Linked DNA regions of Ensifer sp. PDNC004. The protein of the gene in region 1 interacts with the protein of each later gene in a pairwise test. Links are inferred from orthologs where the notes say so. Each region holds a gene or a part of one and is shown on either strand. Other genes may lie near its edges.

Region 1 (7,576 bases):
AGAGCTCTTCGAGGCCGCCGTGCGGGCCGCCGATCCCTATGAGGCGATCAAGGCGCATCTGCCCGAGCCGCCGAAAGGGCGGACCGTGGTGGTCGGCGCCGGCAAGGCGGCAAGCCAGATGGCAGCCGCTTTCGAGAAACTCTGGAAGCATCCCTTCTCCGGCACGGTGGTGGCGCGCCATGGACCGATCGAACATTGCGCGATAATCACGGTGCTGCAGTCGGCCCATCCGGTGCCGGATGAGGCGGGGCTTGCCGCGTCGGATGTCTTGCTGAAGGCGGTTGCAGGTCTGACGGCGGACGACCTCGTCATTGCGCTGATCTCCGGTGGCGGCTCGGCCCTGCTGCCGGCGCCGCCTGAAGGCTTGACCCTCGCTGACGAGATCGCCGTCAACAAAGCGCTGCTGGCCTCTGGCGCGCCGATCTCGGCGATGAACGTCGTGCGCAAGCACGTCTCGCGCATCAAGGGCGGTCGCCTCGCTGCCGCCGCCTTCCCGGCTCGTGTCGTCAGTCTCGTCGTTTCGGACGTACCAGGCGATACCCCGGCCTTCGTCGCCTCGGGGCCGACCGTTCCGGATCGTAGCACAGCGGTGGAAGCACTCGACATCGTCGCCCGCTACCGAATGGAACTGCCGGATGCTGTCATCGCCCATCTGCGCTCGGAGGCAGCATCAGCGCCTGCCCCCGATGATGCGCGGTTTGCCGGGCATGTGTGCCACGTCATCGCCTCGGCAAGCGTCTCATTGGAAGCGGCCGCGGCCAAGGCGCGGGAACTGGGCATTGAGGCGCATATCCTCTCCGATGCGATCGAAGGCGAAGCACGCGACATCGGTCGCATGCATGCAGCCCTTGCTCGCGAAGTGGCGCTGAGGAATCGTCCCTTCGCCAAGCCGGTCGTGCTTTTATCCGGCGGCGAAACGACGGTGACGATCTCCGGCGAGGACTATGGCAAGGGCGGGCGCAACAGCGAATTCCTGCTGTCGCTGGCGCTCGACATCGATGGTGTTGCAGGCATCGATGCACTTGCCGCCGATACGGATGGCATCGACGGTTCGGAAGACAATGCCGGCGCCTTTGCGGATGGGCAGAGCATCGCGCGCATGCGGGCGGCAGGTTTCGACCCGCGGCTCCATCTCGCCCGTCACGACGCCTGGTCGGCCTTTTCGGCGAGCGGCGATCTGTTCGTATTGGGCCCGACCGGAACGAACGTCAACGATTTCCGGGCGCTGTTGATCCGCTAGGGTGCGGCTCTTCTGTCGAGACGTTAGCCGGATTCAGCACTGTACCTGAAATGACAACGCCGCCGCCGAGATCTTCGGCAGCGGCATTGTTTTGATTTGCGGCGTTTCGACTTACTTGGCGCGCTTCAGAGCGTCGCCAAGGATCGAGACGATCTCGCCAAAGTGCTTCTCTTCGGCGATCAACGGCGGCGAGAAGGCGATGATGTCGCCGGTGACGCGGATCAGCAGACCCTTCTCGAAGCAATCAACAAAGACGTCGTAGGCGCGGGCACCGATTGCGCCGTCGCGCGACTGCAGCTCAATGCCGGCGATCAGGCCGATCGTGCGGATATCGATGACGTTGGGCAGGCCCTTCAGCGAATGCATGGCATCGTGCCAGGCGTCCTGGAGCTCGACGGCGCGGGTCATCAGGCCCTCGTCGCGGTAGATGTCAAGCGTCGCGATACCGGCGGCGCAGGCGGCCGGATGGCCGGAGTAGGTGTAGCCGTGGAAAAGCTCGATCGCGTTTTCCGGACCGTGCATCAGCGCGTCATGCACCTTGCGGCTGGCAAAGACCGCGCCCATCGGGATCGCGCCGTTGGTGAGGCCCTTGGCCGCCGTCACCATGTCGGGGGTCACGCCGAAGAAGTCGGTCGCGAAGGCTGCGCCCAGGCGGCCGAAGCCGGTGATGACCTCGTCGAAGATCAGGAGGATGCCGTGCTTGTCGCAGATGGCGCGCAGGCGCTCGAGATAGCCCTTCGGGGGGATGAGCACGCCGGTCGAGCCGGCGACCGGCTCGACGATGCAGGCGGCGATGGTCTCGGCGCCGTGCAGCGCCACCAGCCGCTCGAGATCGTCGGCAAGCTCGACGCCGTGCTCGGGCTGGCCCTTGACGAAGGCGTTCTTGGCGGGGTCATGAGTGTGGCGCAGGTGGTCGGAACCGGGAAGCTGCGGGAAGACGCGGCGGTTGTTGAGGATACCGCCGACCGAAATGCCGCCGAAGCCGACACCGTGATAACCGCGCTCGCGGCCGATGAGGCGCGTGCGGGTGCCCTGGCCGATCGCACGCTGGTAGGCGATCGCGATCTTGAGCGCCGTGTCGACCGATTCCGAACCGGAGCCGGTGAAGAACACGCGGTCGAGCTTCTGTCCTTCAGGCCCCGGAGCGATTTCGGCGAGGCGCTCGGCGAAGTCGAAGGCGATCGGGTGGCCCATCTGGAAGGAGGGGGCGAAATCCATCGTCGAGAGCTGGCGCTCGACGGCAGCGGCGATTTGGCGGCGGCCATGGCCGGCATTCACACACCAGAGCCCGGCGGTACCGTCGAGGATCGTGCGGCCATCGGTGCTGGTGTAGTGCATGCCCTCGGCCGAGGCCAGCAGGCGCGGGGCCTGCTTGAACTGCCGGTTGGCGGTAAACGGCATCCAATAGCTGTCGAGAACGGGGGCGTTGGGTTTGGTGTGCTGGTTCATGGCATCCTCCTGAGGTTGGCGATTGACGCCATGATTTGATTTGCCAAACAAGTCCTTTTCTGCTGTCAGTTAAGTCATTGAAATACATCACGCTGTTTCAGCGTGTTTGCGCTATTTCGAACAACCTGAACACCAAGGGTTCGGATCATATGACCGTCGATATCGGAAACCGGCTTCGTCATCTCCGCCTGATGCACACTCTGTCGCAGCGCGAACTGGCCAAGCGCGCCGGCGTCACCAATTCGACGATCTCGCTGATCGAGTCGAACGCCTCCAATCCTTCCGTCGGTGCGCTGAAGCGTATTCTCGACGGCATTCCGATCGGGCTTGCGGAGTTCTTCTCCTTCGAGCCGGAGAAGCCGCGCAAGGCGTTCTATGCGGCGGAGGAACTGGTCGAGATCGGCAAGGGGCCGATCTCCTACCGGCAGATCGGCGAAAATCTCTTCGGCCGCAGCCTGCAGATCCTGAAGGAGGTCTATCAGCCGGGCGCCGATACCGGAAAGGTGCCGCTGGTGCATGACGGCGAGGAGGGGGGCATCGTGTTGTCGGGCCGTATCGAGGTCACCGTCGACGATGAGCGGCGGATCCTGGGACCGGGGGATGCCTATTATTTTGAAAGCCGGCGGCCGCATCGTTTTCGCTGCGTCGGGCCGGTGCCCTGCGAAGTGATCAGCGCTTGTACGCCGCCGACGTTTTGAGGGCGGACGGCGCCGAGGCGCCGTCCGGAGTTCGTCACGAAAGCCGCGCGCAGGCGTCTGCGATGCGCTTCAGCGCTTCCTTCAGTTCCGCTTCAGAGGTCGCATAGGAGATGCGGAAGAACGGCGAGAGACCGAAGGCCGAGCCCGGAACGACGGCGACATGGGCGTCGTCGAGCAGGTAGGCGCAGAAGTCCGTATCCGTTGCGATCGTCTTGCCCGACGGCGTGACCTTGCCGAGCATGCCGGCGCAGCCGGAGAAGGTGTAGAAAGCACCTTCCGGAACGCGGCAATCGAGACCATCGATGGCGTTGAGGCCATTGACGACGAGATCGCGGCGGCGCTGGAAGCTGGCGGTGCGTTCCTTGAGGAACTCCTGCGGGCCGGTCAGCGCGGCAACGGAAGCGGCCTGGCTGACGGAGGAGGGGCAGGAGGTCGCCTGGCTCTGGACCACGGCCATCGCCTTGATCAGGTCACGCGGGCCGCCGGCATAGCCGATGCGCCAGCCGGTCATGGCATAGGCCTTGGAGACGCCGTTGACCGTCAGCGTGCGGTCCTTGAGCCGGGGCTCGAGCTGGGCCGGCGTGACGAAGCGGAAGCCGTCATAGACGATGTGCTCGTACATGTCGTCGACCAGCAGCCATACATGCGGATGCTTGAGGAGCACGTCGAGCAGCGGCCGATAGTCGCTCGCGCTATAGGCGGCACCCGACGGATTTGACGGCGAATTCAAGAGCACCCAGCGCGTTTTCGGTGTGATTGCCGCTTCGAGCTTGTCGGCCGTCAGCCGGAAGCCGGAGGAGGCGTCACAGGGGATCAGCACCGGCTTGCCTTCGCAGATCTGGACGATATCCGAATAGGAGGTCCAGTAGGGCGTCGGGATGACCACTTCGTCGCCGGGGTTGATCGACGCCATCATGGCGTTGAACAGGATCTGCTTGGCGCCGGTCGAAACCGTGATCTCGTCTTGCTCGTAGGCAAGGCCGTTTTCACGTTGGAATTTCTCTCGGATCGCCTTCTTCAGCTCCGGTGTGCCGTCGAGCGCGGTGTACTTGGTGTCGCCGCGCTTGATCGCTTCGCAGGCGGCGTCCTTGACGAAGTCGGGCGTGTCGAAATCCGGCTCGCCCGCACCGAGGATGATCACCGGCTTGCCTTCGCGCTTCATGGCTTGCGCGCGGGCGCCGATCTTGAGGATTTCGGACACTCCGATCGAGGAGATCCGCGAGGCGGGCTCAAAGCCCGCCTCCTTGACCGTTTGGTTGATAGTCATGGTCTCTACCTACCTGGGTGCGCCGATTATTCGATGTCGAACGACACGCCCTGCGCCAGCGGCAGAGCCTTCGAATAGTTCACCGTGTTGGTGGCGCGGCGCATGTAGGCCTTCCACGAGTCCGAACCGGATTCGCGGCCGCCGCCGGTTTCCTTCTCACCGCCGAAGGCGCCACCGATTTCAGCGCCCGAGGTGCCGATGTTGACGTTGGCGATGCCGCAATCCGAACCGTCGACGGCGAGGAAGCGTTCCGATTCCTGCATGTCGCGGGTGAAGATCGAGGACGACAGGCCGGCTGCGACCGCATTGTGATCGGCAACGACGGCGTCGAAGTCGCTGTACTTCATGACGTAGAGGATCGGCGCGAAGGTTTCTTCGAGAACCGGCCCGGCCTGCTTGGGCATTTCGACCAGAGCGGGCTTGGCGTAGTAGCCGTTGTCGTAGCCGAGCTCGACGCGCTCGCCGCCGGTGACGGTGCCACCATGCGACTTCGCCTCAGCGATCGCCTTCTGCATGCCGTCGAAGGCGGCCTTGTCGACGAGCGGGCCAACGAGGGCGGTGGTTTCGAGCGGGTTACCGACGGAGACCGAACCGTAGGCCTTCTTCAGGCGCGGCACGAGCTGGTCGTAGACGCTTTCATGCACGAACAGGCGACGCATGGTGGTGCAACGCTGGCCGGCGGTGCCCATGGCGCCGAAGGCGATGGCGCGCAGCGCCATGTCGAGATCGGCCGACGGGCAGACGATGCCGGCATTGTTGCCGCCGAGTTCGAGGATCGCGCGGGCGAAGCGCTTGGCAAGGCGCGGACCGACGTCGCGGCCCATGCGGGTCGAGCCGGTTGCCGAAACGAGCGGTAACTTCGGGTTGTCGACGAGAACTTCACCGACGGTGCGGTCGCCGATCAGGACCTGCGACAGGCCTTCCGGCGCATCGCCGAAGCGGGCGAGTGCGCGCTCGAAGATCGCCTGCGAGGCAAGCGCCGTGAGCGGCGTCTTTTCAGACGGCTTCCAGACGACGGAGTTGCCGCAGACGATGGCAAGGGCGGCGTTCCACGACCAGACGGCGACCGGGAAGTTGAAGGCCGAGATGACGCCGACGACGCCGAGCGGGTGCCAGGTTTCCATCATGCGGTGGCCGGGACGCTCGGTGGCGATGGTCAGGCCGTAGAGCTGGCGGGAAAGGCCGACTGCGAAATCGCAGATGTCGATCATTTCCTGGACTTCGCCGAGGCCTTCCGAGGTGATCTTGCCGGCTTCGATCGAAACCAGGCGGCCAAGGTCAGACTTGAAGGCGCGCAGTTCTTCGCCGAGCAGGCGGATCAGTTCGCCGCGCTTCGGCGCCGGAACCAGGCGCCAGGCCTTGAAGGCTTCATGGGCCTTTTCGATCTTGGCGGCAGCTTCAGCAGCCGAAACCGTCTTGAGGTTGCCGATCTTTTCGCCGGTAACCGGGCTGAAGGACGGCATGTCGCCGCCGGTGTAGAGTTCCTTGGCGACGCCCATCTTTTCGAGAAGCGCTGCGGCTTCCTTGGTCACGTCGACTTTCTTGGTTGCGATGTTCATGGTCTGACTCCCGTCTTATTGGTTTAGATCATTCGATGGAGCGGTATGGGGCGGAAAACCGCACACAGTATTTCGCTCTGGCCTATCCGAAACGCACGCTGCCGAGCTTTCCCGGCGAGGTCAGCGTCTTCAGGCCCGCGGCCATGTCCTTGAGTTTGTCTGGTGTATAAAAGTCGTAATAGGCCTGATTGCGGCGGCCGATCGCATGTTCCGCGCTGAAGCTGCCGTGATACTCCTCGACGGCGACTGCGAAAACCCACTCGCGCAGCCGCGGTTCGAACGTCTCGTCCTTGAGAAGGTCGCTGTCCTTCGGCACGACGAGGTTGAAGTGCACACCGCCGTCGCCGATATGACCGAAATCGCAGACGGTGACATCAGGGAATTTCGAGGGCATTTCGGCCTTCATATGGTCGCAGAAGGCCATGATGTCACCCCTTCGGAAGGAGACGTCAAAGGCGATCAGCTTGCCGAGATGCTTGACGCCCTCGGACAGAGCGTGGCGCAGCGCCCAGATCTCGTGCGGCGGGCCGACGAAGGCATCGGCGAGTGGTGCCTCCTCCATCTCCCAGATCTCGGCGAGCGCCGTCTCCAGCACGGCGTCGAGTGACTGCTCGCCCTCGCGCGGTGCCCAGGTGCGGCTGATTTCGGCGAGGATGACGTAGTCAGGGACGTTACCGCCCTGGAACGGGTTCTTCAGCGACGGCACATGGGCAAAGGCGGCCGTTACGGCGTTCTTCGACATGCCCTCGAAGGCCGAAAGATAAGCGCCGAGGCGTTCTTCCATGGCGCGCAGCAGAGGCAGCACATGGGCGCCGCTTGCCGGAACCAGCAGTGCGGTTGCCGTCTGTTGCGGCAGACGCTCGAGGTTGAGCACGCATTCGGTGACGATGCCGAAGGCGCCCGAGGTGCCGACGAAGATCTGCTTCCAGTCGACGCCGGTGTTGTTCTTGCGCAGGTCGCATTGCAGGTCGAGCACGGTTCCGTCCGCGTCGCCAAGCACGACCTTGAGGCCGAGCGTGTTGCGGCGCACGTCGCCGTATTTGAGGAACCGCGAACCGCCGGTATTGGTGGCGATCATGCCGCCGATGCGCGGGTCGGCGCCGAGATCGATCGGGAAGAACAGGCCGTGTTCTTCCAGCCGCCGGTTGAGATCGGACAGCCGGAAACCGGCGTCGAGCCGCACAGAGCGGTTGTCGAGGTCGAGTTCGAACCGCTTTGCCAGCCGGTCGAGGCTGAGGATGGCTTCGTCGCCCGACTGATCCGGGGTCGAACCGGAGACAAGCCCGGTGTTGCCCGACTGCGGGATCAGCGCAATGCCGTTCGCAACGCAGTAGGCGACGGCAGCAGAGACCTCTTCGGTCGT
Region 2 (6,793 bases), 1.5 Mb from region 1 along the record:
CCGCCGCAGAACGGCAAGATCCTCGTGCGGCAAGGCTTCAAGCCGCTCTTTGAGGCCGGGCTTACGATCGACAAGCCGGAAGAGGCACTCGGAACCCATTTCCTCCAGTTCCGCCACAATGAGGAGCAAGGTGCCGAAGGCAAATGGTTCGGCGTCTCGCTTGAGAACCACCTGCCCGCCTCGACGAGGAAGCGCCTCGGCATCTCCATGGAGGCCGATCCCTTCGCCTATAATGGAATCCAGCGCACGCTCGCGCGCATGACGATTTCCGACGATGTGCGCAAGCGCGTGGAAGCGTTGCTCGCCGAAGGCTCATCGCTGTCGATCGCCGATATGGAAAGCGGACTGGAGACCGGTCAGGGCACCGATTTCATCACCATCACCCGGACACGTCCGGGCGACTGATCCGCTCCAGACCGGCAAACGACACCCGACCAGCGTCCGGCCGCCGGTCGCGAGGTTCCAAACCTGCTCAGACGCCGCTCCACTGCGATCGAGCGGAACCCCTCTCGGATTACACCAGTTCGACGTCGATGACGCCCGGCGCCGAGCGCAGTGCTGCAGCGATCTCCGGTGAAATCCGGAACTTCTCGCTCAGCTCCACCTCGATCTCGCGCTGGCCGTTGTCCTTGATGACGACGAAGGAGACGAGACCATCGCCCCTGGTGTTGAGGTGCGAAGCGATCGATTTCAACGGGCCGGAATCGCGCACATAGACGCGCAGCGCCTTCTGCAGTTGCAGCGATTCTTCTTCGAGCGAACGCAGCGTCTGGATGCGCAGGCCTATGCCTTCCGGCCGCTCTTCGGCAGCCACCGTCATGACCAGCGATTTGCCGGGCTCGAGCAGGTCTCGATACTGGTGCAGCATCTCGGAGAACAGAACCGCTTCGAACTGGCCGGAGGAATCCGAGAAGGCAATGATGCCCATCTTGTTGCCCGTGCGTGTCTTGCGCTCCTGCTTCGAGGTCACGGTTCCGGCGAGCCTTCCGGCCGTCGCCCCCTTCTTCACCGAGCCTGCGAAATCGCCGAAGGTTTGTACGCGCATCTTGGCGAGCAGCGCATTGTAGGTGTCGAGCGGATGGGCTGAGAGATAGAAGCCAAGCACCTGGAACTCGCGGTGCAGCTTTTCCGAGGCGAGCCACGGCGTGTAGGTCGGAAGCGCAATGCGCTCCGGCCCGGTGGCGGCACCTGCGCCGAACATATCGCTCTGCCCGCTCGTCTTGTTTTCCTGGGCACGCTGGGCAAATCCGAGAATGCGATCAAGCCCGCCGACCAGTTCCGCCCGGTCATAGCCGAAGCAATCGAAGGCGCCAGCGGCAATCAGGCTTTCGAAGACCCGGCGGTTGAGAAGCTTGGGGTCGATCCGCAGGCAGAAGTCTTCGAGGCTTGCAAAGGCCTTGTCGCCGCGAACCTCGACGATGTGCTCGACGGCCGATTCGCCGACGCCCTTGATCGCTGCAAGCGAGTAGTAGATGCGGCTCTCGCCCGTCTGGAAATGCCGGAACGAGGTCTGCACCGACGGCGCGATCACCTCGATGCCCAGGCGCTTGGCATCCTGGCGGAAGTCGTTGACCTTTTCGGTGTTGGACATGTCGAGCGTCATCGACGCCGCCAGGAACTCCACCGGATAGTGCGCCTTCATATAGGCGGTCTGATAGGACACGATCGCGTAGGCTGCCGCGTGCGACTTGTTGAAGCCGTAGTTGGCGAACTTGGCGAGCAGGTCGAAGATCAGGTCGGCCTGCGGCTTCGACACCTCGTTCTTGACGGCGCCGTCGACGAAACGGGCGCGCTGCTTGTCCATCTCCTCCTTGATCTTCTTACCCATGGCGCGGCGCAGAAGGTCGGCCTCGCCGAGCGAATAGCCAGAGAGCACCTGGGCGATCTGCATCACCTGCTCCTGGTAAACGATAACGCCCTGGGTTTCCTTGAGCAGGTGGTCGATCTTCGGATGGATCGACTCGACCTCCTCCTCACCATGCTTGCGGGCGTTATAGACCGGGATGTTCTCCATCGGGCCCGGGCGATAGAGCGCCACCAGCGCGATGATGTCCTCGATGCAGTCGGGCCGCATGCCGATCAGCGCCTTGCGCATGCCGGCACTTTCCACCTGGAACACGCCGACCGTTTCGCCGCGCGACAGCATCTCGTAGGTCTTCGGATCGTCGAGCGGGATGCTCGCCAGATCGACCTCGATGCCGCGCTGCTTCACGAAATCGACGGCGACCTTCAGGACGGTCAGTGTCTTCAGGCCGAGGAAGTCGAACTTGACGAGACCGGCCTGCTCGACCCACTTCATGTTGAACTGGGTGACCGGCATGTCGGAACGCGGATCGCGATACATCGGCACGAGCTGCGACAGCGGCCGGTCGCCGATCACGATGCCGGCGGCGTGGGTCGAGGCGTGGCGGTAGAGGCCCTCGATCTTCTGGGCGATATCGAGCAGGCGGGCGACCACCGGCTCCTTCTCGGCCTCTTCCTGCAGGCGCGGCTCTTCCTCTATCGCCTTGGAAAGCGGCGTCGGGTTGGCCGGGTTGTTGGGCACCAGCTTGCAGATCTTGTCGACCTGGCCATAGGGCATTTCCAGCACGCGGCCGACGTCGCGCAAGGCGGCACGCGCCTGCAGCGAACCGAAGGTGATGATCTGCGCCACCTGTTCGCGACCGTACTTGCGCTGCACGTAGCGGATCACCTCTTCGCGCCGGTCCTGGCAGAAGTCGATGTCGAAGTCGGGCATCGAGACGCGCTCGGGATTGAGGAAGCGTTCGAACAGCAGCGAGAAGCGCATCGGATCGACGTCGGTGATCGTCAGCGCATAGGCGACGAGCGAGCCGGCGCCCGAGCCGCGGCCCGGCCCGACGGGGATGTCGTGCTGCTTGGCCCATTTGATGAAGTCGGCAACGATCAGGAAGTAACCGGGGAACTTCATGCGCTCGATGACGCTGAGTTCGAAGGCCAGGCGCTCGCGGTATTCCTCTTGGGTGTAGCCGGGCGCCATGCCGAGCCTCGCGAGGCGATCTTCGAGGCCCTCCTCCGCCTGGCGACGCAGTTCGTCCGACTCGGCGCGCTCGGCCTCCTCCGGATCCGCCGTCGCGCCGGTAAAGCGCGGCAGGATCGGCCCACGGGTCTTCAGCATGAAGGAGCAGCGCCGGGCGATCTCGAGCGTGTTTTCCAGCGCCTCGGGCAGGTCGGCAAACAGCGCCGCCATTTCCTTGCGGCTCTTGAGATAATGGTCCGGCGTCAGGCGGAAGCGGCTGTCGTCCGAAACCATGGCATTGTGCGCGACCGCCATCAGGGCGTCATGCGCCTCGTAGTCGGAAGGCGACGGGAAGAAGGCCTCGTTGGTGGCGACAAGCGGAATGTCGAACTTGTAGGCAAACTCGATCATCCGGCTTTCGTGCCGCCGGTCGTAGCCACCATGCCGCTGCAGCTCGATATAGAGCCGATCGCCGAAGAGGTCATGCAGGGCTTCGAGGCGCGCTTCGGCGAGCGCCGTCGAGCTCGTCTTCATGGCGACATCCACCGGACCACCGGATGCGCCGGTCAGCGCAATCAGCCCCTCGGTGCCGCACTCGGCAAGCCAGGAGCGGGTGATGCGCGTCGCCTGGCTGCCCTCGCCGCTGAGATAGGCGCGGCTGACGAGATCGACGAGGCGCGTATAGCCGTCATCGGTCGCCGCGATGAGCACGATCGACGGCAGCTTGGCAAGCTGGTGCCCATGGCCGCGTCGATCCCCCTCGGTCTCGTCTTCCATGTCAATCGACAGCTGGCAGCCGGTGATCGGCTGCAGCCCGTCACCGGCTGCCTTCTGCGAGAATTCCAGCGCTGCGAAAAGATTGTTGGTGTCGGCGATCCCGATCGCCGGCTGGTTGTCGGCGACCGCCTTGCCGATGACCTTCTTCAGCGGCAGGGCGCCTTCGAGCAAGGAGAAGGCAGAGTGGACGCGCAGATGCACGAATTGCGGATCCGTGCCGAGCGCCTCACTCGATGCTGCCTTGCTGTCGTCTGCCATTGTCGCACCCTGATTCCTGTCCACTCGGAAGGATATCCCGTTTATCACCCGCCATGTCCAGATTCCCCTGGCATGTCGTCCCCCTTATTCAATGGGGATGAGGCGCTTTGCGGAGGTGCTTGAGAGAAAATATCGACGCCCGCCTTCAGAGGCCGAGCGCGATGAAAGAGATGCTTGCGATGAACAGGCTCATCGACGCGAAGGCGGCGAGGTCACGAACAAAATCAGTCATAACATGGCTCCTTTTCCGTTATGTTTTTACTTTGTTCCATTTTTGTTCACGCGTCAAGCAATACACAGGCGTTCTGTTCACGATGGTTAATACGGCGCGTGAATGCAGGTTAACCGGCGGGTAAGCCGCTTGAGGAAAGTGCCGCGCCCGCATATCAAGGGGAACAACCACGCGGAGCGCTCCGACATGCTTGCACGCCTGATTCTCCCCTCGCTGCTACTGCTATTTCCTGCCGTTGCCTCGGCGGCCGACGCAATCGACCCCGCCCGTATCGTCTCTGCGGCGACCGGCGACTGGGACAAGGACGGTTCTTCCGATCTCGCGCTGATCGTGCGACCGGCCGAAGGCAGCGACGAGGACAACGGCGTCCTTCTCTACCTCACCGGCGACAACGGCGCGCTGGCATTGAAATCGGCCATTCCGAACAAGGTCTGGGGTCAGTTCGAACTCGTCGGCCAAGCGCCCTCGATCGAAGCGCTGCCCAGCGGCTCACTGCTCATCACCAGTCACAACGATGCCATCGGGCGTGACCGCTGGGAACAGAAGCTGACGGTCGCCTATCGCAACTTCGACTTCGTCGTGGCGGGCTACACCTACTCGTCCTACGATACGCTCGATCCCGACAACACCGCGCAATGCGACCTCAATGTGCTGACTGGCAAGGGCAAATCCAACGACAAGCCAGTCGAAACCAAGGGCGAGCTCGTCCTCCTCAAGGACTGGACCGACGATCGCGGGCAGAAGGCTTGCGGCCTGCAATAATTGGGTGAATGTTCCCTATTTGTTCTTTACAACCTCGACGGACCGCTGCATCCTCTTGCGCGAACGTATGAGGAACAATCATGGCCGCGCTCGAACCACTCAAAGAATTCATCGTCGAAGCGAAATCAAACACCTATGTCGGCGGCGGCGGGCGGCGCTCGTCGTCACGCCCGGGTTCCCGCGATATCGGCTATGAGCGGGATCGCTGGCGCTACGTCGACAGCTATTTCGGCGGGACCGATTTCGCAGGCCAGGAGACCGTTTGGCAGGATGATCGGCCGCAGTGGGCAATGAACTACTTCGGTCGGATCATCCGTCCTGACCTCATCAACGGCGAAAAGGCAGGCGTCGTCATCAAGGCGGCACTTCAGGCGATGTACCGCGACAAGCGGCATTTCCTCGGCGGCACGGAGTTCCGGCATGCCCATGGCTACTATATCGACAACAGCCGCGGCGACATCGCTCATTTTTCCGGGCACGAGGTCATCTTCGTCGATGGCGAGGAAGCCTATGAGCTCGACTATCGCGGCGGCGTGATCAGGCCATAGGGCAAGACCCTACAGCATGTGGCGCAGGAGCGAGTAACGGTCTGCGACGCGGAAAGATCGCGGCGCGCTTTCGGCGCGCTGTGCGGTGGAATCGCTTGTGACGGTGGCGGTCGCTCGTCGCAAGCGCGCGTTATTCAAGAGATACCGTTGTCGGTCGTGGGGTCGGGTCAATCGTAACGCAAAGCCTGCACCGGGTCGAGGCGCGAGGCGCGCCAGGCCGGAAAGATCGTGGCGAGGAAGGAAAGGGTCAGCGCCATGACGATGACAAGCGCGGTCTCGTCGGCGTTCATGTCGGCCGGAAGCTGGTTCAAGAAATAGAGTTCCGGGCTGAATATCGTCGTCCCGGAGATCCAGGAAAAGAACTGCCGTATGGATTCGATGTTGAGGCAGACGACGACGCCGAGCGCCACGCCCGCGACCGTTCCGGCGACACCGATTGCAGCACCCGTCATGAAGAAAATTCGCATCACCGCGCCTGAGGTTGCGCCCATTGTTCTCAGGATCGCGATATCGCTGCCCTTGTCCTTCACCAGCATGATCAGGCCGGAGACGATGTTGAGCGCCGCGACCAGAACGATCAACGACAGGATCATGAACATCACGTTGCTCTGGACCTCGAGCGTCGAGAGGAAGGTCCTGTTGCGGTCGCGCCAGTCGGTGATGAAGATCTGCCGGCCGGCCGCACCCTCGATCGGCTGGCGCAGCTCGTCGATGGCTTCAGGACGCTCGACGAAGATCTCGATCGACTGGACCAGTCCTTCGGCGTTGAAGAACAGCTGCGCTTCCTCAAGCGGCATGAAGAGGATCGTCGCGTCATACTCCGACATGCCGATCTCGTAGATCGCCGAAACGGTGTAGGCCTTGACGCGCGGGTTCATGCCGAGCGGCGTCACGTCGCCATTGGGCGAGGTCAGCGTGATCGTACCGCCAACCTGAATGCCGAGCTGCTCGGCCATGCGCGAACCGATCGCGACACCTGTGCCGGAGGCAAAGCCGACGAGATCGCCGGACTGGATATGGTCGGAAACCGACTTCATCTTGCTCAAGTCGTCGGCGCGGATACCGCGTACCAGAGCACCCGTCGAACTGTCTCCGACGCCCTTAGCCAGAACCTGCCCCTCGAGCATCGGGATCGCCATTGTGACACCCTTGACGCCCGAAAACTTCGTCGCCAGTTCCGGATAGTTGTTCAGCGGGCCATCGATCGGCTGAACGATCATATGGCCGTTGATGCCGAGA
Region 3 (5,638 bases), on another replicon or contig:
TTACTGCTGGTCGAGCGCCCGGGTGAGGCTCAGCGCGGCGATCGTGCAGATTGCACCCGAAATCAGGTAGCCGCCGATGAAGATGATGCCGAAGCTGCTTGCAAGGCCGAGCGCCACGAGCGGCGCGAAGGCCGCACCGACGAGCCAGGCGAGATCCGACGTCAGAGCGGCACCCGTGTAGCGGTAGTATTGGGTGAAGCGCGAGGAGACGGCGCCGGAGGACTGGCCGAAGGAAAGGCCGAGTATGGCGAAGCCGATCAGGATGTAGGCGTCCTGGCCCTTGCCGCCGGCATCGAGCAGGAAGGGAGCCGAGAAGCTGAAGATCGCGATCAGGATCGCGCCGATCATCAGCTGGTTGCGGCGGCCGACCCGGTCGGCAATCACGCCCGAAAGCACGATACCGATGGCGCCAACGGCAGCACCGGCGACCTGAACCCACAGGAACTCTGCGGCCGACTGGCCACCGTTGAGCGTCACCCAGCTCAAGGGGAAGATGGTGACGAGGTGGAACATCGCAAAGCTTGCAAGCGGCACGAAGGCACCGAGCACGACGTCGATGCTGTGTTTGCTCAGCATCTCGAAGATCGGCCGCGCCTCGAGCTCCTTGGCTTCCATGGCGGCGCCGAACTCCTTGCTGGCGACGATGCGAAGGCGGGCAAAGAGCGCCACGACGTTGATCGCAAAGGCGACGAAGAAGGGATAGCGCCAGCCCCAGGCGAGGAAATCTTCCTGCGAGAGGTTGCTGACGAAGTAGCCGAAGAGGATGCTCGCAAGCGCAAAGCCGATCGGCGCGCCGAGCTGCGGGATCATCGCGTACCAGCCACGGTGATTCTGCGGCGCATTGAGGTTCAGCAGCGATGCAAGGCCATCCCAGGCGCCGCCAAGCGCAAAGCCCTGTCCGAGCCGGAACAATGCCAGGAGCGCCACGGCCCAATATCCGATCGTGTCATAGCCGGGCAGGAAGGCGATCGACGCCGTCGAGCCACCGAGAATGACGAGTGCGATCGTCAGCTTCGTGCCGCGCCCGTAATTGCGGTCGACCCACATGAAGACGAAGGAGCCGACCGGGCGGGCGAGGAAGGCAAGCGGGAACAGCGCGAAGGACATCAGCGTCGCGGTGACCGCATTGGGCTCGAACGGGAAGATCAGCTTCGGGAAAACGAGGATCGAGCCGAGGCCGTAGACGAAGAAGTCGAAGAACTCCGAGGTTCGCCCAATGACCACACCGATGGCGATGCTGCCGGGGGACAGAGGCTTGTCGTCCTCGTGAATGCGACGTGCGTCCCGTTCGAGACCAGACGATGTTGGGTTAGCGACCGAAACCATGAATTTCTCCGACGAACGAACGTCTTGTCGTTAGAGTGTTGACCAATTGGCGTCTGATATCAAGAATGCCGTGCACGTACATGCGCACATGCCTCATTCGAGTTCGTGCCTAACGTTCGCTGGAACAGCCGGCATCGAACCGACAATAAGCCTTTGCGCCCGTACAAACGCGCATAGAGCGATAGGGCCGTCACTGCACTGCGGCAAAATGTTGCGCTGCGACGATGGACCTCACTTCCATGCGCGATCATGCCCGAGTAATGCCGACTAGACAAAACGCAAGTTGAGGCCGCAATGCCGAAGCCATACAGTTTAGCCGGACGATCGATGATTGCCGTCCTGTTGCTCTCCGTTCTCTCGGGATGCAACATGGTGGTGATGTCGCCTTCCGGTGACATCGCCGCACAACAGCGGGATCTGATCGTTATTTCGACGGTCCTGATGCTGTTGATCATCGTTCCCGTCCTCTTCCTGACACTGTTCTTTGCCTGGCGCTATCGCCAGTCGAACACGGCCGCCAAGTATGATCCGGAATGGCACCATTCCACCGGCCTCGAAGTCATCATCTGGTCGGCGCCGCTCGCCATCATCATCGCGCTCGGCGCGATCACCTGGGTCAGCACCCACAAGCTCGACCCCTATCGACCGCTCGATCGGATCGATGCGGCGCGCCCGGTGACCGAAGAGATGAAGCCGATCACGGTCGAAGTCGTCGCGCTCGACTGGAAATGGCTGTTCTTCTATCCGGAATATGGCATCGCCACGGTCAACGAGATGGCGGCGCCGGTCGACGTGCCGATCAATTTCAAGATCACCGCCTCCTCGGTGATGAATTCGTTCTATGTTCCCGCGCTCGCCGGCATGATCTATGCCATGCCCGGCATGCAGACCAAGCTGCACGCCGTGATCAACAAGCCAGGCGAATACGAAGGCCTTTCGTCCAACTACAGCGGCGACGGCTTCTCGCACATGCGCTTCAAGTTCCACGGTGTGGACCAGGCCGGCTTTGACGCCTGGGTTGCCCGGGTCAAGCAGAACGGCACGATGCTCAACCGCGACGCCTACCTGAAGCTCGAAAAGCCGAGCATCAAGGAGCCGGTCCGCTACTACGCTTCGGTTGACGACGGCCTTTACGAGGCGGTGCTCAACATGTGCGTGCGCGAAGGGCAGATGTGCATGAAGGACATGATGCACATCGACATGATGGGCGGCGCAGGCGTCGAAAGCCACGAGAACCGCACCAAGCTCGAGCATGACAACCGCCATGCGGGCGGTGTGACCGAAGCGGCCGCACCGGCTGCGACCTTCCCCGAAACCGGCAACCCCGCCAAGAGCGAGGAACCGGCCGAGGGCGTCAAGGAGCAGTCTGCACCATCGGCAGAGCCGATGAACCACGACATGCACAAGACGCAGTAGGACTTTCGCGCGCTCGCAGGCTTCGATCCAGCGAGCGCCAAGGCCTTTTGGGCCGCAATTCGAGACATATTGGAAGACCCATGTTTGGTGACACCAGCCTCACGCAATTCATCTTCGGGCGGCTTACCTGGGAAGCGATCCCCTATCACGAGCCGATCCTTGTCGTGACCTTCGCGTCCGTGGCCGTCGGTGGCCTGGCGATCGTTGCGCTGATCACGAAGTACAAGCTCTGGGGCTATCTCTGGCACGAGTGGTTCACGTCGGTCGATCACAAGAAGATCGGCATCATGTACATCATCCTGGCGATCGTCATGCTTCTGCGCGGCTTTGCCGACGCGATCATGATGCGCCTGCAGCAGGCGATCGCCTTCAACGGCAACGAGGGCTACCTCAACCCGCACCATTACGACCAGATCTTCACGGCGCACGGCGTGATCATGATCTTCTTCGTGGCGATGCCCTTCGTCACCGGTTTCATGAACTATGTCGTGCCGCTGCAGATCGGCGCGCGTGACGTTTCGTTCCCCTTCCTCAACAATTTCTCGTTCTGGATGACGACGGGCGGCGCGGTCATCATCATGATGTCGCTGTTCGTCGGTGAATTCGCGCGCACCGGCTGGCTCGCCTATCCGCCGCTCTCGGGCGCGGACTACAGTCCCGGCGTCGGCGTCGACTATTACATCTGGGGCTTGCAGGTCGCGGGTGTCGGCACGACGCTATCAGGCATCAACCTGATCGCCACCATCGTGAAGATGCGCGCTCCGGGCATGACCTTCATGAAGATGCCGGTCTTCACCTGGACTTCGCTCTGCACCAACATCCTGATCGTCGCGACCTTCCCGATCCTGACGGCGACCCTGGCGCTGTTGTCGCTCGACCGCTACCTCGGCTTCAACTTCTTCACCAATGACCTTGGTGGCAATCCGATGATGTACGTCAACCTCATCTGGATCTGGGGCCACCCGGAAGTCTACATCCTGATCCTGCCGGCCTTCGGCATCTTCTCCGAGGTCGTCGCGACCTTCTGCGGCAAGCGTCTGTTCGGCTACACCTCGATGGTCTACGCCACCTGCGTCATCATGATCCTGTCCTACCTCGTGTGGCTGCATCACTTCTTCACGATGGGTTCGGGTGCCTCGGTCAACGCCTTCTTCGGCATCACCACGATGATCATCTCGATCCCGACGGGCGCGAAGATGTTCAACTGGCTCTTCACCATGTATCGCGGGCGCATCCGCTACGAACTGCCGATGTTGTGGACGATCGGCTTCATGGTCACCTTCGTGATCGGCGGCATGACCGGTGTCATGCTGGCCATTCCCCCGGCGGACTTCGTGCTGCACAATTCGCTGTTCCTGATTGCCCACTTCCACAACGTCATCATCGGTGGCGTGCTGTTCGGGTTGATGGCCGGCGTCGTCTACTGGTGGCCGAAGGCCTTCGGCTACAAGCTCGATTACTTCTGGGGCGCGATGAGCTTCTGGTTCTGGCAGATCGGCTTCTTCTTTGCCTTCATGCCGCTCTATGTGCTCGGCCTGATGGGCGTTACCCGTCGCGTCAGCCAGTTCGAAGACCCGTCGCTGCAGATCTGGTTCATCATCGCCGCCTTCGGTGCGATCCTGATCGCCATCGGCATCGCGTCCTTCATCATCCAGCTCGTCGTCAGCTATCTCCGCCGCGATCAGCTGCGCGAAACCTCGGGGGATGCCTGGGACGGCCGCACGCTCGAATGGTCGACCTCGTCGCCGCCGCCGGACTACAACTTCGCCTTCACGCCCGTCGTGCACGACCACGACAGCTGGTACGACATGAAGAGCCGCGGCTACGAACGCCCGCTCGAAGGCTTTAAGCCGATACACATGCCGAAGAACACCGGCACGGGCGTCATTCTCTCCGGCCTCAGCGTCGTGCTCGCCTTCGCGTTGATCTGGTACATCTGGTGGCTGGCGGCGGTATCCTTCGTCGCTCTGATCGCCGTCTCCATCGGTCACACCTTCAACTACAACCGTGATTTCTTCATTCCCGCGGAAACCGTCGCGGCTACGGAAGATGCACGCTCGAAGCTGCTTGCGGAACGGATCTGAAACGATGAGCCAAACCCAAGTCCAAGAAACAGAAAAGCCGCAGTTCTACCTGAAGGAAGATCATCACCCGGAGCACAGCACCATGCTGGGCTTCTGGCTCTACCTGATGAGCGACTGCCTGATCTTCGCCGTTCTCTTCGCCACGCACGGCGTGGTTGGCCGCAACTATGCGGCAGGTCCGGCGCCGGCCGACCTGTTCGACCTCAACCTCATCGCCATCAACACGGCGATGCTCTTGTTCTCGTCGATTACCTACGGCTTTGCCATGCTCCAGATGGAGCGCAACGCCAAGATGGAGACGCTGTTCTGGCTCGGCGTCACCGGCGTGTTCGGGGCGATCTTCCTCGCGCTCGAGCTCTATGAGTTCTACCACCTGATCCACGAGGGCGCCGGTCCGACGCGTTCGGCCTTCCTGTCCTCGTTCTTCACGTTGGTCGGCACACACGGTCTGCACGTCACCTTCGGCATCATCTGGCTGATCACGCTTATGGTGCAGGTCAAGAAACATGGATTGAATCCGGAAAACCGCCGCCGCCTGATGTGCCTCTCCATGTTCTGGCACTTCCTCGACGTCATCTGGATCGGCGTCTTCTCCTTCGTCTATCTGTTGGGAGTACTCGGATGAGTTCGCAACATCCTGGCCACGAAAGCGCGTTCGAGCCTCATCACGCGCACAGCCATCCGGGCGACGCTGCCGGGCATGGTTCGCTCAAGAGCTACATGACTGGCTTCATCCTGTCGGTGATCCTGACGGCCATCCCGTTCTGGTTGGTCATGGGCGGCGTGCTCGACAGCAAGCTGCTGACGGCCGT

Evidence for each region.
Region 2: the proteins of JVX98_RS22800 (region 1) and dnaE interact in binary tests that used the Escherichia coli proteins (3 or more experiments, as listed by UniProt). The link is inferred for Ensifer sp. PDNC004 from one-to-one orthologs.
Region 3: the proteins of JVX98_RS22800 (region 1) and cyoB interact in binary tests that used the Escherichia coli proteins (3 or more experiments, as listed by UniProt). The link is inferred for Ensifer sp. PDNC004 from one-to-one orthologs.

What each region holds. Positions count from the first base shown.
Region 1 is NZ_CP070353.1:2,993,286-3,000,861, forward strand. The notes cover bases 2,539-5,336. They hold JVX98_RS22800 (pyridoxal phosphate-dependent aminotransferase), read right to left. Parts: upstream 4,655-5,336; coding sequence 3,422-4,654; downstream 2,539-3,421. Other genes in these bases: JVX98_RS22790 (aspartate aminotransferase family protein), read right to left, coding at 2,539-2,689; JVX98_RS22795 (cupin domain-containing protein), read left to right, coding at 2,839-3,387; JVX98_RS22805 (aldehyde dehydrogenase family protein), read right to left, coding at 4,681-5,336. Outside these bases: JVX98_RS22785 (glycerate kinase), read left to right, coding at 1-1,240; more of JVX98_RS22790, read right to left, coding at 1,352-2,538; more of JVX98_RS22805, read right to left, coding at 5,337-6,213; JVX98_RS22810 (FAD-binding oxidoreductase), read right to left, coding at 6,296-7,576. UniProt on the Escherichia coli protein: Shows aminotransferase activity with methionine and histidine as substrates, and to a lesser extent also with phenylalanine.
Region 2 is NZ_CP070353.1:1,472,100-1,478,892, forward strand. What follows is about bases 315-4,379. They hold dnaE (DNA polymerase III subunit alpha), read right to left. Parts: upstream 4,013-4,379; coding sequence 515-4,012; downstream 315-514. Other genes in these bases: JVX98_RS15440 (L,D-transpeptidase family protein), read left to right, coding at 315-405. Outside these bases: more of JVX98_RS15440, read left to right, coding at 1-314; JVX98_RS15450 (hypothetical protein), read left to right, coding at 4,431-5,006; JVX98_RS15455 (DUF5680 domain-containing protein), read left to right, coding at 5,087-5,554; JVX98_RS15460 (lipoprotein-releasing ABC transporter permease subunit), read right to left, coding at 5,722-6,793. UniProt on the Escherichia coli protein: DNA polymerase III is a complex, multichain enzyme responsible for most of the replicative synthesis in bacteria. This DNA polymerase also exhibits 3' to 5' exonuclease activity. The alpha chain is the DNA polymerase catalytic subunit.
Region 3 is NZ_CP070352.1:48,519-54,156, forward strand. Bases 2,415-5,324 are described here. They hold cyoB (cytochrome o ubiquinol oxidase subunit I), read left to right. Parts: upstream 2,415-2,822; coding sequence 2,823-4,826; downstream 4,827-5,324. Other genes in these bases: cyoA (ubiquinol oxidase subunit II), read left to right, coding at 2,415-2,742; cyoC (cytochrome o ubiquinol oxidase subunit III), read left to right, coding at 4,831-5,324. In the rest of the region: JVX98_RS00230 (MFS transporter), read right to left, coding at 1-1,326; more of cyoA, read left to right, coding at 1,654-2,414; more of cyoC, read left to right, coding at 5,325-5,451; cyoD (cytochrome o ubiquinol oxidase subunit IV), read left to right, coding at 5,448-5,638. UniProt on the Escherichia coli protein: Cytochrome bo(3) ubiquinol oxidase is the terminal enzyme in the aerobic respiratory chain of E.coli that predominates when cells are grown at high aeration.